DNA from 4 places in the Kitasatospora sp. NPDC051853 genome. Region 4 is predicted to be linked to each of the others. Evidence: riboswitches for the same ligand, from Rfam matches in the RefSeq annotation. Region 4 holds a riboswitch; each other region holds the start of a gene.
The links. Region 4 has a riboswitch for cobalamin ahead of metE (5-methyltetrahydropteroyltriglutamate--homocysteine S-methyltransferase). Riboswitches for the same ligand answer to the same signal wherever they lie in the genome.

Region 1 (3,922 bases), on a different contig from region 4:
CCCGGATCTGGGCGTCCTTGATCTCGCAGAGCCAGCCGTCGACGTGCAGCAGGAAGTCGTCGAAGCCGTCGTCCTCGGGGCGCTCGTCCAGGCCGAGGTCGTGGTCCAGCTTGGCGGCCTGGATCAGGGTCCAGATCTGGGCCCGGATGGCCGGCAGCTTGGCCGGGTCCATCGCGGCGATGTTGGAGTGCTCGTCGAGCAGCTGCTCCAGCCGCGCGATGTCGCCGTAGGAGTCGGCCCGGGCCATCGGCGGGACCAGGTGGTCGACCAGGGTGGCGTGGGCGCGGCGCTTGGCCTGGGTGCCCTCGCCCGGGTCGTTGACCAGGAAGGGGTAGACCAGCGGCAGGTTGCCGAGCACCGCGTCCGGCCCGCACTCGGCGGACAGCGCGGCGGTCTTGCCGGGCAGCCACTCCAGGTTGCCGTGCTTGCCGAGGTGGACCACGGCGTGGGCGCCGAAGCCGCCGTCGGCCTGCGCGGCCTCGATCCAGCGGTAGGCGGCCAGGTAGTGGTGGCTCGGCGGCAGGTCCGGGTCGTGGTAGATCGCGACCGGGTTCTCGCCGAAGCCGCGCGGCGGCTGGATCAGCACGAGGAGGTTGCCGGAGCGGATCGCGGCCAGCACGATGTCGCCGTCCGGGTTCTGCGAGTGGTCCACGTAGAGGTTGCCGGGGGCCGGGCCCCAGTGCTCCTCGACCTGCTCGCGCAGACCCTGCGGCAGCTCGGCGTACCAGCGGCGGTAGTCGGCGGCCGGGATGCGGACCGGGTTGCGGGCGAGCTGGTCCTCCGTCAGCCAGTCCTGGTCGTAGCCGCCGGCCGCGATCAGCGCGTGGATCAGCTCGTCGCCCTCGTGCCCGTCGCCGGTGAGGTCCAGGCCGGGGACGTCGGTGCCGATGTCCATGCCCTCGGCGCGCAGCCGGGCCATCAGCCGCATCGCCGAGGCCGGGGTGTCCAGGCCGACCGCGTTGCCCACCCGGGCGTGCTTGGTCGGGTACGCGGAGAGCACCAGGGCCAACCGCCGCTCGGCGGCCGGGACGTGACGCAGCCTCGCGTGGGCGACCGCGATGCCCGCCACCCGGGCGGCCCGCTCGGCGTCCGCCGCGTAGACGGTCAGGCCGTCCTGGTCCAGCTCCTTGAAGGAGAACGGCACGGTGATCAGGCGGCCGTCGAACTCCGGCACGGCGATCTGGGTCGCGGTGTCCAGCGGGGAGAGGCCGTCGTCGCTGGCCTCCCACTGCTCGCGGGACCAGGTCAGGCAGAGCGCCTGGAGGATCGGGCGGTCCAGCGCGGCCAGCGCGCCGGCGTCCCAGGCCTCCTCGTCGCCGCCGGCCTGCGCGTCGGCCGGGCGGGTGCCGCCGGCCGCCAGCACGGTGGTGACCAGCGCGTCGGCCTGCGCCAGCTCGGCCAGCAGCTCCGGCTCGGCGCCGCGCAGGGTCGCGCAGTAGATCGCCTTCGCCCGGGCGCCCGTGGCCTCGATCGCCTGGCAGAGGATCTCCACGAAGGCGGTGTTCCCGCTCATGTGGTGGGCGCGGTAGTAGAGCACCGTCACCAGCGGGCCGTCGTTGTCGGCCGCCTGACGCTCCAACGGGCCCCAGGCGGGCGCGGAGGCGGGCGCCGCGAAGCCGTGGCCGGTGAGCAGCACGGTGTCGGAGAGGAAGGCGCCGAGCTCGGCCAGGTTGGCCGGGCCGCCGTGCGCCAGGTAGGCGTGCGCCTCGGCGGCCAGGCCGGCGGGCACCGTGGAGAGCTCCATCAGCTGGGCGTCCGGGGCCTGTTCGCCCGTCAGCACCACCACCGGGCGCGGCCCGGCGAGCAGCGCGTCCAGGCCCTCCTGCCAGGCCCGGCGGCCGCCGAGCAGCCGGACGACGACCAGGTCGGTGCCCTCCAGCAGCGCGGGCAGGTCGTCCACCCCGAGCCGGGCCGGGTTCCCCAGCCGGTACGGGACCGGACCGTTCGAGGCGCGGGCGCTCAACAGGTCGGTGTCGGAGGTGGAGAGGAGCAGGATCATGCGGAGGCCCTCCCGGCCGTGACTTCACGCCGGGACGGCGGCGGGCACGAGGAGACGGCGGCGCGACGGAGCGCTGGTGTACGGCGCACGGGCACGGCGGAGCCTTCCTCGGGGTCCGCGCCCCGGGCTGGTGTGAGGACGGCAGGAGTTCCTGGCTCCCACGGCCGAACCGTGGTCACAGTGGCGGGACCGCACCGGATTCGCACCGGTTTCCTCCCCATAGCGCCGTCGCTGGCGTTGGCTGGGCTGTGCGCCCACCCGGGGAGCATCGTACGGGGTGCGCCCGGGTTGCGGACCAGGGTCCCGAAGGTCTGTCAGGTGATCACCGGTGCGGGCGGGGGAGGACGGGAGGGTGGACGGAGGGTCGGGTGGTCGGGGAGAGCGGGCCGTGCCGCCGGGGACGGAGGGTCGCGCGGACGTGACGCAGCGGACAGGAGCAAACCGGCGGAACGTGGGTATGCTCGCGGCCATGCCACCCACGCCGCCCGTCGCCGAGTCACGCCCCGGCGCGTCCGACCGCGACCGGGGCGGTGCCTCCGCAGCCGGGCGGGAGGCCGCCTCCGGGCCCGACCGCGACCGGGGTGACGCCTGCCCGGGAGCGCTGCGGCTGCACCGGGCCGACGACGGGGCGTTGGCCCGGGTCCGGCTTCCCGGCGGCCTGCTGACGGCCGCTCAGGCCCTCGCCCTGGCCGACGCGGCCGAGCGGCTCGGCGACGGGCGGCTGGAGCTGACCTCGCGCGGCAACGTCCAGCTGCGGGGCCTGGCCGAGGACGCCGGGGCCGAGCTCGGTGCCCTGCTGCGGGCTGCCGGGCTGCTGCCCTCCGAGACCCACGAGCGGGTCCGCAACGTCATCGCCTCGCCGCTCTCCGGGCTGGACGGGCTCGGCAGCGCCGACGTCCGGGCCTGGGCGCGGGAGTTGGACGCGCTGCTGTGCGCCAGCCCGCCGGCCGCCGGACTGGCCGGACTGTTCCTCTTCGTCCTGGACGACGGCCGCGGCGACGTGGCCTCCCTGGACGCCGATGTGACCTTGATCGCAACGCCCGGCGGCGGCGCGCTGCTGCGCCTCGGCCGGGCCGCCACCGCCCGCCGGGTCGCCCCCGGGACCGCTCCCGCCGCCGCGCTGGCCGCCGCCGAGGAGTTCCTGACGGCGGTACGAGCGGCTGGGGTGAAGGCCTGGTTCGTCCGGGAGGCCGCCCAGCTGCTCGACCCGGGCGCCGAGCCGCTGCCCGTCTTCGCGGGCGGCGCCCCCGAGTTGGGACCGTTCGGCGGCGGGGTCGTGGCCGGCACCCGCTTCGGCAGCGTGACCGCCGCCCAGTGGCGGGCGCTGGCCGGGGCCTGCGCCGGAGAGCTGCGGATCACCCCGTGGCGCAGCGTCGTACTCCCCGGGGCGACGGCGGTCGGCGAACTGGCCGCCGCCGGGCTGCGCCTGACGCCCGGTTCGCCCTGGGAGCTGGCCACCGCCTGCACCGGCGCGCCGGGCTGCGCCAAGTCGCTCGCGGACGTACGGGCGGACGCCGCCCGGGCGTTGGAGACCGCCGGGGTGCCCGGGCTGCCGGTGCACTGGTCCGGCTGCGAACGGCGCTGCGGCCACCCCGCCGGGGAGTGGGTCGACGTGCTGGCCACGGGATCGGACATGTACCGGGTGACGAACCATCGGATCTCTGCAAGGACCACGCATGACCTGACGATGGAACAGATGGCCCAGGCGGTAGCCGAGGCCCGGAGGACGAATTGACATCCTCCCCACCCTGAAGGACGGGGATTCCTGGCTCACTCAGCCTGACCGTCAGCGACGGGCAGGGCTTAGAAGATCAACACCAGCCGGGTTGAGACCAGCCCGGACGAGCATCACGCGAGCGGAGTTCTTGTCTCTCGGTGAGGAGACTCCGCAGGCGGTGCACGTATACGTTCTCATCGAAAGAG
Region 2 (3,922 bases), on a different contig from region 4:
ACGCGGCCCGTTCGTCACCCGCCGGCTCGGCGTGCGGGCCGTCCGGGCACTGCGGGTCCGGGCCCGCCGGGTCGCAGGCGAAGCGGCAGCCCGGCACGGTGGCGATCGAGGGCAGCAGCCCCGCCAGCGCACGGACCATCGTCGACTTCGCGGTGCCCTTCTCGCCGCGCACCAGCACCCCGCCGACGGCGGGGGAGACCGCGTTCAGCAGCAGCCCGAGCCGCAGGTCGGGCATCCCGACGATCGCGGTGAAGGGGTAACGCACGTCGGTCATCGCTCGGTCTCCACGGTGTGCGGCGCCCCCGGCGGGACGAAGGGCAGGCCGACGGGTGCGCCGGATTCGATCATTCTCCACAGGGCCTCGGTGTCGGCGTGTTCCTCAATCAGGTCGCCGAGCCGGTCCAGCCGCTCCTCGCGGGCGGCCGCGAAGGAGGTGTCCGGCGCGGGCACGAACGCCCGGCCCGCCAACTTCGCGACCATCCGCAGCAGTTCACGGCGGAAGCCGTCGTTCTCCAGCGCCCCGTGCCAGGTGGTGCCGTACACCGGCCCGACCCGGCAGCCGTCCAGGAAGGGCTCGGCGTTGTCCTCCACGGTCACCACGCCGTGGTGGATCTCGTACCCCTCCACCCGCTCGCCGAAGGCCTCGCCGACCGGCCGGGCCAGCACCTTCTCCCGGCCGAACACCACCCGGGTCGGCAGCAGTCCCAGGCCGTCCACCCGCCCGGCCTTGGACTCCACCTCGTCCTCGATCTCCCGGCCGAGCATCTGGTACCCGCCGCAGACCCCGAGCACCGGCAGGCCCGCCGCCACCCGCTCGCGCAGCACCGGCTCCAGGCCCCGCTCGCGCAGCCAGGCCAGGTCCGCCACGGTGGCCCGGGTACCGGGCAGCACCACCAGGTCCGCGTCGGCCAGCTCCTCGGCCCGGGTCGCCCAGCGCACCAGCACGCCCGGCTCCTGGGCCAGCGCGTCCAGGTCGGTGAAGTTCGACAGCCGCGGGAAGCGCACCACGGCCACCCGCAGCACGTCCCGGCCGACCGGCCCGCGCACCGCGCCCCGGTCCACCACCGTGGTCAGGTCCAGCGAGTCCTCGGCGTCCAGCCACAGGCCCGGCAGCATCGGCAGGGTGCCCAGCACCGGACGGCCCGTCAGGTCGTGCAGCATCCTCAGCCCCGGCTCCAGCAGCCGCGCGTCGCCGCGGAACTTGTTGACGAACCAGCCCGCCACCAGCGCCTGGTCCTCGGCCGAGAGCAGCGCCAGGGTCCCGTACATCGCGGCGAAGACCCCGCCCCGGTCGATGTCGCCGACCACCACCACCGGCAGCTTCGCCGCCGTGGCCAGGCCCATGTTGGCGATGTCCCGGTCCCGCAGGTTGATCTCGGCCGGCGAGCCGGCGCCCTCGCAGACCACCACCTCGTACCGGCTGCGCAGGTCCGCCAGGCACTCCAGCGAGCGCTCCAGCAGGTACGGCTTGCGCTCCCGGTAGTCCAGCGCGCCGACCTCGGCCACCGGCTTGCCCAGCAGCACCACCTGGCTGCGCGCGTCCGCCCCCGGCTTGAGCAGCACCGGGTTCATCGCCGCCTCCGGCTCCACCCGGGCGGCCTGCGCCTGCATCGCCTGGGCCCGGCCGATCTCGGCGCCGTCGGCGGTGACGAAGGAGTTCAGCGACATGTTCTGCGCCTTGAACGGGGCGACCCGCACCCCCTGCCGGGCCAGCCAGCGGCAGATGCCCGCGGTCACGACGCTCTTCCCGGCGTCCGAGGTGGTCCCGGCCACCAGCAGCGCGTTGCTCACGTTGTCCTCCCCTTACGGCTCTTCCGGCCCGCACCGGAGATGACGGCCCGTCCGACCAGCGCGACGCCCAGCGCCAGCGCGCCGACCCGGCGCGACAGGGCGCAGGCCCGTTCGATGTCCCGCACGCCCACGGGGCGCAACTCGGCCCCGAGCACCGGTCGGTGCTCCACGCGCTCCCCGTACTGCAGCGTGCCCCCGAGGCGCACCCCCAGGGCGCCCGCGAAGGCCGACTCCGCCTGCCCGGCGTTCGGGCTCGGGTGTGACGAACCGTCACGCCGCCACACCCGCCAGGCCGTCCCCGGCTCCGGCGCGGCCGCCACCGTCAGCAGCGCGGTCAGCCGCGCCCCGGGCCAGCCCGCCACGTCGTCCAGCCGCGCCGAGGCCCAGCCGAACCGCAGGTACCGCGCCGAGCGGTGCCCCACCATCGCGTCCAGGGTGTTCACCGCCCGGAACGCCAGCAGCCCGGGCGTCCCGGCCAGGGCCCCCCAGGTGAGCGCGTTCACCACCGCGTCGGCGGTGTTCTCCGCCACCGACTCCACCACGGCCCGGGCGATCTGCTGCCCGTCCAGCCCGCTCGGGTCCCGCCCGCACAGGTGCGGCAGCCGCTCCCGGGCCGCCGTCAGGTCCCCGGCCTCCAGCGAGGCCCCGATGGTCCGGGCCTCCCGGGCCAGCGAACTCCCGCCCAGCACGGTGAAGGTGGCGGCCGCAGCCAGTGCGGCGGTGGCGACGGGGCTGCGGCGCACGGCACGCCCGGCCAGCGCGGCCCCGGCGGCGACCGTCCCCACACAGGCGGCGGTGTACGCGGCCCCCACCGCCCGGTCGTCGCGCCAGATCCGGCGCTCCAGCCCCGTCGCGGCCGAGCCGAACAGCGCCACCGGATGGCCGCGCCGGGGATCGCCGAAGCGGGCGTCCGCCAGGTAGCCGGCGGCGGCGCCCAGCAGAAAGGGGGTCAGACGGCGCACGGTGCGGGCGAGTCGGCGTGGCTCCGGGCAGGCGGCATCAGTGCGTGTCCTCACTCAGGGTCCGCGCCCTGGATCGACGTAGCGGGGGCGAGAGTCTCCTGGCTTCCGGGTCGGACACACCCTCGGGCCTTCCAACAGCCGCCTGGGCGGGCCGTCGTGACCATGGATCGAGCGTGCTCCCCGGTGACAGTGGCGGGACCGCGCCGGATTCGCACCGGCTTCCTCTCCTTGCCTCCGATTGGCTGAAAGATCCCACCACGCCCCTCGACCGGCCGTCAACAACGGGCGCGGAGGGCTTGGTCACACGGTTGTCCGCCCCACCGTGCGGCGTACCCCCGGCAGGGCGAGGCTGGCCGTGGCGCGGCAGTGCTGCCGCACCGGACCCGGAAGAACAGAGGGACGGCGATGACCGATCTCGGCAAACTCCTCAGCGGTCTGCTCGGCGGCAGCGGCGGCGGGAACGGCAGTGCGGGGAACCTCCTCTCCATCCTGCTCGGCTCGCTCGCCGCGAACGGCGCCGGGCGGGGCAACGGGCTCGGCGCCCTGCTCCAACAGCTGACGGAGGGCGGCCTCGGCTCCCAGGCCCGCTCCTGGGTCGGCACCGGCGACAACCACCCCGTCACCGGTCCCGAACTCGCCGCCGCCCTCCCACCCGGCGAACTCGAGATGCTCGCCCGCAACGCCGGCATCACCCCCGACCAGGCCGCCGACACCCTCGCCACCCACCTCCCCACCACGGTCGACCGCCTCACCCCCAACGGCGAACTCCCCACCCCGGCCACCATCGAGGAACTCTTCGGCAAGATGCACTGAGGCAACCGGCGCGGCAGGGCAGCGACCTCAGGGGCGCGAGGAACTGCGCGCAGGGGAACGGCAGCACCTGCAACCGGCTGACGGCGGTTCAGTTGCCGGTGGACCGCCTCCCGAAGCGCGCAGTTCCCCGCGCCCCGGCGTCGCTCCTCGCCGTCGTTACCTCCTACCGGTCCTGGGTGATCATCCGTCAGTAGTGGTAGGAACCTCCAGGCGGACGGGCGGGCCCGGGAAGCCGGTTCGTGCGTTCAGCGGGTGCAGGCGGCAGCCGACCCGCACCTACGGTCTGGGCATGCGCCGAAGACCGCCCACCCCCACGCCGGTCCCGTTCTCACCCGCCGCCGCGAGGGCCCACCGGG
Region 3 (3,922 bases), on a different contig from region 4:
AGCTTGCCGATGGTCGGCGCGGCCATGAAGAGGTTCAGGGACTGGCTCTGGTCGATGTAGGGCTGGCGGGCGGCGGCCAGGTCGATCAGCGCGCGCTGCGGCAGCTCCCAGGCGGTGCGGTAGAGCGAACGGACCTCGGTGGGCAGCCAGTTGAAGTCCTGGACCGAGCCGTTGGACTCGCGCAGCGCGTCCCGGGTCTGCTGGTCCCAGACGCCCAGCTCCTTGAGCTCGCGGACCAGGTACGGGTTGACCTGGAGGAACTCGCCGGAGAGGGTCTCGCGCTTGAAGAGGTTGGAGACCTGCGGCTCGATGCACTCGTAGACGCCGGCGATCGAGGCGATGGTCGCGGTCGGCGCGATGGCCAGCAGCAGCGAGTTGCGCAGGCCGGTCTCGGCGATCCGGGCGCGCAGCGCGTCCCAGCGGTCGGCCCACGCGGGGGTGACGCCGAAGTGGTCGATGTGCAGCTGGCCGCGGGCGGCCCGGGTCTCGCCGTACGCCTCGTGCTTGCCGAACTGCTCGGCCAGCTCGCTGGAGCGCTCGTAGGCGGTGAGCATGATGCGCTCGGCGATCAGCGTGGAGAGCTGCTTGGCCTCGGCGGAGTCGAAGTCCAGGCGGAGCTGGAAGAAGACGTCCTGGAGACCCATCACACCGAGGCCGACCGGCCGCCAGCGGGAGTTGGAGGTGCCCGCCTCGGTGGTCGGGTAGAAGTTGATGTCGATGACCCGGTCCAGGAAGGTCACGGCGGTGCGCACGGTGGCGTCCAGCCGCTCCCAGTCCATCGCGTTGAGCAGGTCGGCGACGGTGGCACCCGCGGCGACGTGGGCGCCCAGGTTGACCGAGCCGAGGTTGCAGACGGCGGTCTCGGAGTCGTCGGTGACCTCGATGATCTCGGTGCAGAGGTTCGAGGAGTGGACCACCCGGCCGGGCAGCGCGGTCTGGTTGGCGGCCCGGTTGGAGGCGTCCTTGAAGGTCATCCAGCCGTTGCCGGTCTGCGCCAGGGTGCGCATCATCCGGGCGTACAGGGTCTGCGCCGGGATGGTGCGGACGGCCTTGCCGGCCTGCTCGGCCTTGAGGTAGGCCTCGTCGAACTCGGCGCCCCAGAGGTCGACCAGCTCGGGCACGTCGGCCGGGGAGAACAGCGACCAGTCGGCGTTGGCGTTCACCCGGCGCATGAACTCGTCCGGGATCCAGTGGGCCAGGTTGAGGTTGTGGGTCCGGCGGGCCTCCTCGCCGGTGTTGTCGCGGAGCTCCAGGAACTCCTCGATGTCCGCGTGCCAGGTCTCCAGGTAGACGCAGGCCGCGCCCTTGCGGCGGCCGCCCTGGTTCACCGCGGCGACCGAGGAGTCCAGGGTGCGCAGGAACGGGACGATGCCGTTGGACTTGCCGTTGGTGCCGCGGATCAGGCTGCCGCGCGAGCGGATCCGGGAGTAGGACAGGCCGATGCCGCCGGCGTGCTTGGAGAGCCGGGCGATCTGGGCGTACCGGTTGTAGATCGAGTCCAGGTTGTCCAGCGGCGAGTCCAGCAGGTAGCAGGAGGACATCTGCGGGTGCTTGGTGCCGGAGTTGAACAGCGTCGGGGAGCTGGTCAGGTACTCCAGACGGCTCATCAGGCGGTAGAGCCCGGCCACCTCGGCCACCGACTCCTCGGTGTCGCCGACCGCCAGGCCCGCCGCGACCCGGAGCAGGAAGTGCTGCGGGGTCTCGATCACCTGACGGGTGATCGGGTGGCGCAGCAGGTAGCGGGACTGCACGGTGCGCAGGCCGAAGTACTCGAAGCGGTCGTCGCCGGAGCGGTCGACCAGACCGTCGAAGGCGGCCGCGTGCTTGGCCACGAAGGCCGCGGTGACGTCACCGATCAGGCCCTCGGCGTGGCCGACGGCGATCGAGGCGGAGAAGGAGACGGCGCCCTGCGAGACGGCCTCGTCCTGGATCTCCAGCGCCAGCAGCCGGGCCGCCAGCTTCGAGTACTGCGGGTCCTCGGCGATCATCGAGGCGGCAGCCTCCACGGCCAGCCCGCGCAGCTCGGCGAAGTCCGAACCGGCGTGCCGGCCGCGCAGCGCAGCGGCCGCGACGTGGCCCGGGTCCACCTGGGGGAGGTCGGCGCTGCGGTCCGTGAGGAGCCGGAGCAGGGCGGCCCCCGGTTCGGTCCGGTCTTCGGCGGTTCCCTGGGCGGGCAGGGCAACTGAGGCAGCGATGGTCAAGGCGCTTCTCTCCTGGCGGCGGCGGTCGGCATGGCTGCCGGGCCGACTTGGGCGCAGGGGAGTACGGCGCTGACGCCGTCACGGCGCGCGCGATCCACCCCCCGGCCCACCCGCGAGGCCCGGACGTCACTGCGGTGCTCCAAGGCATCTGCGGGGAAGCCGTGTGGCACACCGTCGGCAGGTCACCGGACTCGCGGGCCGTCGTCGAGGCGGCCGCTCACCGTTGCGGGGCAGTCCCGGACTTCCACCGGAGTTCCCCTGCATCGACAGCGAGAGCGAGCATACATGTAGTGCTAGCTGGCTTGGTGGACCCCACATCTTGTGTGGTGTCGTGTAGCGCGATGGTGGCCCGGAGTGATGGCCGGAGGCCCCGCAGGAGGCCGTTCGGGGAGCCGAGGCCGTCCCTGTTCGCGGATTCTCCACATGGCCTAGGATCTGCGCTCATGAGTGATGGGGTGGGCATGAACGGTGGCAACGGGCAGCAGCCCGGTCAGGGATATCCGCAGTACCAGCAGCAGTACCCGGGGTACGGTCCGCCGGCCGGCGGACCGGACTGGGACGCGATGGCGCAGCGGGCCCAGGACGACGCGAAGCGGAAGACCCGGATGCGGTTGCTGCTCGGCGTGGTCGCGCTCGCGGTCGTCGGCGGGCTGGTCGCCGTGGCGGTCTCCGTGTCGAAGGGCGGCGACCCGGTCGCACAGCCGACCGGGACGGCCTCGACCGGCAAGACCGGCTCCAGCGTGAGCCCGACGGCCACCACCGGGGCGACCAAGGCGCCGGTACCGAACCCGGCGTCCCCGCTCGCCGGTGACGACGCGTCACTCAAGGCCATCTGGGACGTGAGCACGGACAAGGCACCCGTGGACCCGGCCGCGTTCTTCCCCGAGGAGACCCTCGAGTTCGGCGGCGCCGTCTGGACCCGGCGCAGCGCGACGACGGTCACGCCGTGCTGGCACGCCATCACCGGCGGGCTCGCGGACGCGATCGAGAACCAGGCCTGCCGGCAGGTGGTGCGGGCCACCTACGTGCTGAACGACAGCGCCGTGGTGGTCGGCGTGGCGGTCTTCGACAAGCGGCTCCAGGCCGAGACGGCGACCGGCAACGTCAACGGACAGCTCAAGGGCCTCCAGGTCGAAGGCATGAAGGACTTCTGCCAGGAGGTGGGGTGCGCCAGCACGCACGGCTCGCTCGGCCGGTTCGCGTACTTCACGGCCGCGGGCTCGGCGAAGGAGGGCGGCATCACCGCTGACAAGGTCGCCACCGACGCCGGACCGGGCTTCGCCGCCCGGGTGCGCTCGACGCTGGAGAAGCGGGCTCTCTCGCAGGCGGGCTGACCGGTGTGACCTGGGGTCAGATCCGCACGCAGGCCCCGATACTGTCTCCCTGTCAAGGATGATCAGGAGTTGTCAGGGGGAGTCCGTGATATCTCTGCGGGGCAGACACGGCGGTGCTGTGACGCTGGGCGCCGTGACGCTGACGGCCTCGCTCGTCTGCGCGACGGTGATAGCGGTCAGCGGCGCGGAGGACGGGCCGGGAGCGGCCCCGACCTCCGCCCCGGCCTCGTCCGGGCCCGGCCTGGCGTCGGCCCCGGCGTCGCGTCCGGTGCCGGCCGATCTGGGCAAGGACCTGCTCAAGCGTGACCCGGCCGCCTCGCCCAACGCCCGGGCGGTCTTCCAGCTGCTGGCCGACCTGGAGCAGGCCGCCCGCTCGGGCAAGCCGCG
Region 4 (3,922 bases):
GCCGTTCGGCCGGAAGGGCGGCGAGACCGGCGCGGAGCAGGGCGGCGGCCTCCTCGGCGGAGGGGACGCGGGGGGAGTGGATGTCGTAGACACCGGGGCCGACCTCGCGGGGGTACCCGGCGTCGGTGAGCTCGTGGGCGACCTCCATGTGGGAGCGGGCCGCCTCCAGGGAGATCACGTCGGCGTCCAAGTCCTCGATGGCGCCGAGGATTTCACCGAACTCGGCGTAGCACATGTGGGTGTGGACCTGGGTGTCGGCGCGGACGCCCGAGGTGGTGAGGCGGAACGCCTCGGTGGCCCACGCCAGGTAGCCGGCCCGGTCGGCGGCGCGCAGCGGCAGGGTCTCGCGCAGGGCGGGCTCGTCCACCTGGACGACCGCGGCCCCGGCGGCCTCCAGGTCGGTGACCTCGTCGCGCAGGGCGAGGGCGACCTGGCGGGCGGTGTCGCCGAGCGGCTGGTCGTCGCGGACGAAGGACCAGGCGAGCATGGTGACCGGGCCGGTGAGCATGCCCTTGACCGGACGGTCCGTCAGGGACTGGGCGTAGCGCTGCCAGTCGACGGTCATCGGGGCGGGCCGGGAGATGTCGCCGGCCAGCACCGGGGGCCGGACGTACCGGGTGCCGTAGGACTGCACCCAGCCGTGCTGGGTGGCGAGGTAGCCGGTGAGCTGCTCGGCGAAGTACTGGACCATGTCGTTGCGTTCGGGCTCGCCGTGCACCAGGACGTCCAGGCCGGCCTTCTCCTGGTACTCGATCACCTCGCGGACCTCGGCCTCCATCCGCTCCCGGTAGGCCGCCGCGTCGATCCGCCCGGCCCGCAAGTCAGCCCGGGCAAGCCGAAGTTCAGCGGTCTGCGGGAAGGAGCCGATGGTGGTGGTCGGCAGCACGGGCAGGGCCAGCCGGGCCCGCTGCGCCGCCGCCCGCTCGGGGTAGGCCTGGCCGCGTCGTGCGTCGGCCTCGGTGGTGGCCGCGACCCGGGCCCGGACGGCCGGGTCGCGGGTGATCGGGGAGCCGGCCCGGGACGCCAGGTCGGCGCGGTTGGCGGCGAGTTGGGGCGCGATGGTGTCCGTGCCCTCCCGCAGGCCCCGGGCGAGCAGGGCCGCCTCGGCGGTCTTCTGCCGGGCGAAGGCCAGCCAGCGGGCGATCTGCGGGTCCAGCTCGCGCTCGGCGGTGGCGTCCAGCGGGACGTGCAGCAGCGAGCAGGACGGCGCGACGTCCACCCGGTCGGCCAGGCCGAGCAGGGTGGCCAGGGTGGCGAGCGACTTCTCCAGGTCGTTGACCCAGACGTTGCGCCCGTCCACCACCCCGGCCACCAGCCGCTTGCCGGGCAGCCCGCCGACGGCCGCGAGGTCCGCCAGGTTGGCCGCGGCGGGCCCGGTGAAGTCCAGGCCGACCCCCTCCACCGGGGCCTTGGCGAGCACCTTCAGCGCCTCGCCGGCCCGGTCGAAGTAGGTGGCGACCAGGATCTTCGGACGGTCGGTGAGGGCGCCGAGGTCGCGGAACACCCGGGTGGCGGCGTTGAGTTCGGCCGGGGTGCGGTCCTGGACCAGGGCGGGCTCGTCCAGCTGGACCCACTCGGCACCGGCCGACTTGAGCTCGGCCAGCAGCTGGGCGTAGACCGGCAGCAGCCGGTCGAGCAGGGTGATCGGCTGGAAGCCGGCGGACACGCCGGGGGCCGGCTTGGCCAGCAGCAGGTAGGTCAGCGGGCCGACCAGGACCGGGCGGCCCCGGTGGCCGAGCCCGATCGCCTCGCGCAGCTCGCCGACCGCCTTGGCGGAGTCGGCGGTGAAGACCGTGTCCGGTCCCAACTCGGGCACCAGATAGTGGTAGTTGGTGTCGAACCACTTGGTCATCTCCAGCGGCGCGACCTCCTGGGTGCCGCGGGCCATGGCGAAGTAGCCGTCCAGCGAGTCGGCCTCGACGGCGGCGCGGTGGCGGGGCGGGATCGCGCCGACGGCCACCGTGGTGTCCAGGACGTGGTCGTAGAACGAGAAGTCCCCGGTGGGGACTTCGGTGATGCCGGCTCCGGCGAGGCGGCGCCAGTTGGCGCACCGCAGTTCGGCGGCGGTGGAGCGGAGGGCGGCGGCGCTGACGGTGCCCTTCCAGTAGCCCTCGACCGCCTTCTTGAGCTCACGGTCCGGCCCCTGCCGGGGGTAACCGTAAACGGTGACCTGCGAGGCGGTGGTGCTGGTGGTCACGGAGACTCTCCTTCGCGAGTCGCGCTGCGATCCCGGGAGGGCGCGCGGGCGAGGAGGTGTGACAGCGCGGACGCGGCACCAGGATGTGCCCGTCCGTTCCGCCGACCCGCCCACGAGGTCACCGAGATCACCGCGTGCGGGGTGCACACGGGCAGTGGCAGGTCTTCGGACTCGCGGGCACATCCGTCCTGGACAGGGCGGACACCTAGTGGCCGTCGCTTCCCGGGCCCGTCACGGGCCCAGTGCGTGTGACGGCGGTCGTTCCCACTCACCGCTGCGGGGCAGTCCCGGACTGGCCAGATGAAAGGCGTCACCGGGTTCCCTCTTACGACGCACCTGACAGGCTGTCAGGGCGAACCGACTGCGGTTCCCACCCTAGGCCCCCGCGCCGGTCCTGTCCCGCACGTCCGCATGCCGGAAGCGGATTCGAGACGGGGCCCGGGACCACGGTCCCGGGCCGGGGCGGTCCCCGGAGCACGTTCCCGGGCGCCATCTCGTCCTCGCCGGCGACGGATTGACGGTGCGTCGGATGATCCTCTGGGAGGGCGCCGGGACGAGGTCCGGCGCCCGAACCGGAGGGGCCCGACGATGAACGAGCACGCACCGCAGCACGCACCGCAGCACCACCGCCAGACCCGCCGCACCACCCGCCGAGGGGTGGCCGCCGCCGTCACCGCCGCGACCGCCACCGCCGTACTGGCCGGGGTCCTGGCACCGGCCGAGGCCTTCGCCGGCCCACGGCGGGACGTCGTGCAGCAGCGCCTCGACGCGCTGGTGAAGGACGACGGGATGCCCGCCGCCCTGGCCACCGTGAAGGGCCGCGACGGCCGCAGCCGCAGCTACACCGCCGGTGTCGGCGACGTCGTCACCAAGGCCAAGGTGCCGGTGGACGGGCAGGTACGGATCGGCAGCAACACCAAGGCGTTCACCGCCGTGGTGGTCCTCCAGCTGGTCGCCGAGGGCAAGGTCGGCCTGGACGCCGCCGTCGACACCTACCTGCCGGGCCTGGTGCGCGGGGAGGGCATCGACGGCCGGAAGATCACGGTCCGTCAGCTGCTCCAGCACACCAGCGGCCTGCCCGAGTACGTGAACCAGGGCGCCGTCCTGAGCGACCCCGGGCGCTACTACGAGCCGCGCGAACTCCTGGACGCCGCGCTGGCCCAGAAGGCCCACTTCGCCCCCGGCACCCAGTGGGAGTACAACAACACCAACTACCTGCTGGCGGGCCTGATCATCCAGAAGGTCACCGGGCGCCCGCTCGGCGAGGAGGTCACCAAGCGGGTGATCGACCGGATCGGCCTGCGCCACACCTCCTTCCCCGCCCCCGGGGACAGGACGATCCACGAGGCCCACCCCAAGGGCTACCAGCGCACCGCCGACGGCTCGCTGCGCGACTACACCGAGCTGGACCCGTCCTGGGGCTGGGCAGCCGGCGCCGTCGTGTCGACCAACAGCGACGTCAACCGGTTCTACGGCGCACTCCTGACGGGCCGTCTGCTGCCCGCGGCCCAGCTGGCCGAGATGCGCACCACCGTCCCCGCCGAGGCGATCGGCCCCGGCGCCCGCTACGGGCTCGGGCTGGTCAGCCGCCCGCTCTCCTGCGGCGGCCTCGCCTGGGGCCACGGCGGGGCGATCCCGGGCTTCGAGACCGTCGGTGGCGTCACCGAGGACGGACGCGCCGTCAACGTCGCGGTGACCACCATCCCGGCCCCCGAGACCGCGAAG

Region 1: linked by a shared signal. The riboswitch ahead of cobN (cobaltochelatase subunit CobN) and the one ahead of metE (5-methyltetrahydropteroyltriglutamate--homocysteine S-methyltransferase) in region 4 are both predicted to bind cobalamin.
Region 2: linked by a shared signal. The riboswitch ahead of ACIA8O_RS31775 (cobalamin biosynthesis protein) and the one ahead of metE (5-methyltetrahydropteroyltriglutamate--homocysteine S-methyltransferase) in region 4 are both predicted to bind cobalamin.
Region 3: linked by a shared signal. The riboswitch ahead of ACIA8O_RS29960 (ribonucleoside-diphosphate reductase subunit alpha) and the one ahead of metE (5-methyltetrahydropteroyltriglutamate--homocysteine S-methyltransferase) in region 4 are both predicted to bind cobalamin.

What each region holds. Positions count from the first base shown of each region.
Region 1 is NZ_JBITBY010000007.1:26,909-30,830, forward strand. It holds gene cobN (cobaltochelatase subunit CobN) at 1-1,999, opposite strand, end outside; cobalamin riboswitch at 2,122-2,244, opposite strand; gene ACIA8O_RS20590 (cobalamin biosynthesis protein CobG) at 2,457-3,734, shown strand; gene ACIA8O_RS20595 (RNA-guided endonuclease InsQ/TnpB family protein) at 3,786-3,922, opposite strand, start outside.
Region 2 is NZ_JBITBY010000013.1:27,877-31,798, reverse strand. It holds gene ACIA8O_RS31785 (putative cobaltochelatase) at 1-274, opposite strand, end outside; gene ACIA8O_RS31780 (cobyric acid synthase) at 271-1,791, opposite strand; gene ACIA8O_RS31775 (cobalamin biosynthesis protein) at 1,788-2,753, opposite strand; cobalamin riboswitch at 2,845-2,979, opposite strand; gene ACIA8O_RS31770 (YidB family protein) at 3,120-3,566, shown strand; gene ACIA8O_RS31765 (helix-turn-helix domain-containing protein) at 3,856-3,922, shown strand, end outside.
Region 3 is NZ_JBITBY010000011.1:252,748-256,669, reverse strand. It holds gene ACIA8O_RS29960 (ribonucleoside-diphosphate reductase subunit alpha) at 1-2,201, opposite strand, end outside; cobalamin riboswitch at 2,360-2,501, opposite strand; gene ACIA8O_RS29955 (hypothetical protein) at 2,645-3,535, shown strand; gene ACIA8O_RS29950 (glycoside hydrolase family 26 protein) at 3,669-3,922, shown strand, end outside.
Region 4 is NZ_JBITBY010000017.1:47,113-51,034, reverse strand. It holds gene metE (5-methyltetrahydropteroyltriglutamate--homocysteine S-methyltransferase) at 1-2,197, opposite strand, end outside; cobalamin riboswitch at 2,336-2,574, opposite strand; gene ACIA8O_RS36330 (serine hydrolase domain-containing protein) at 2,786-3,922, shown strand, end outside.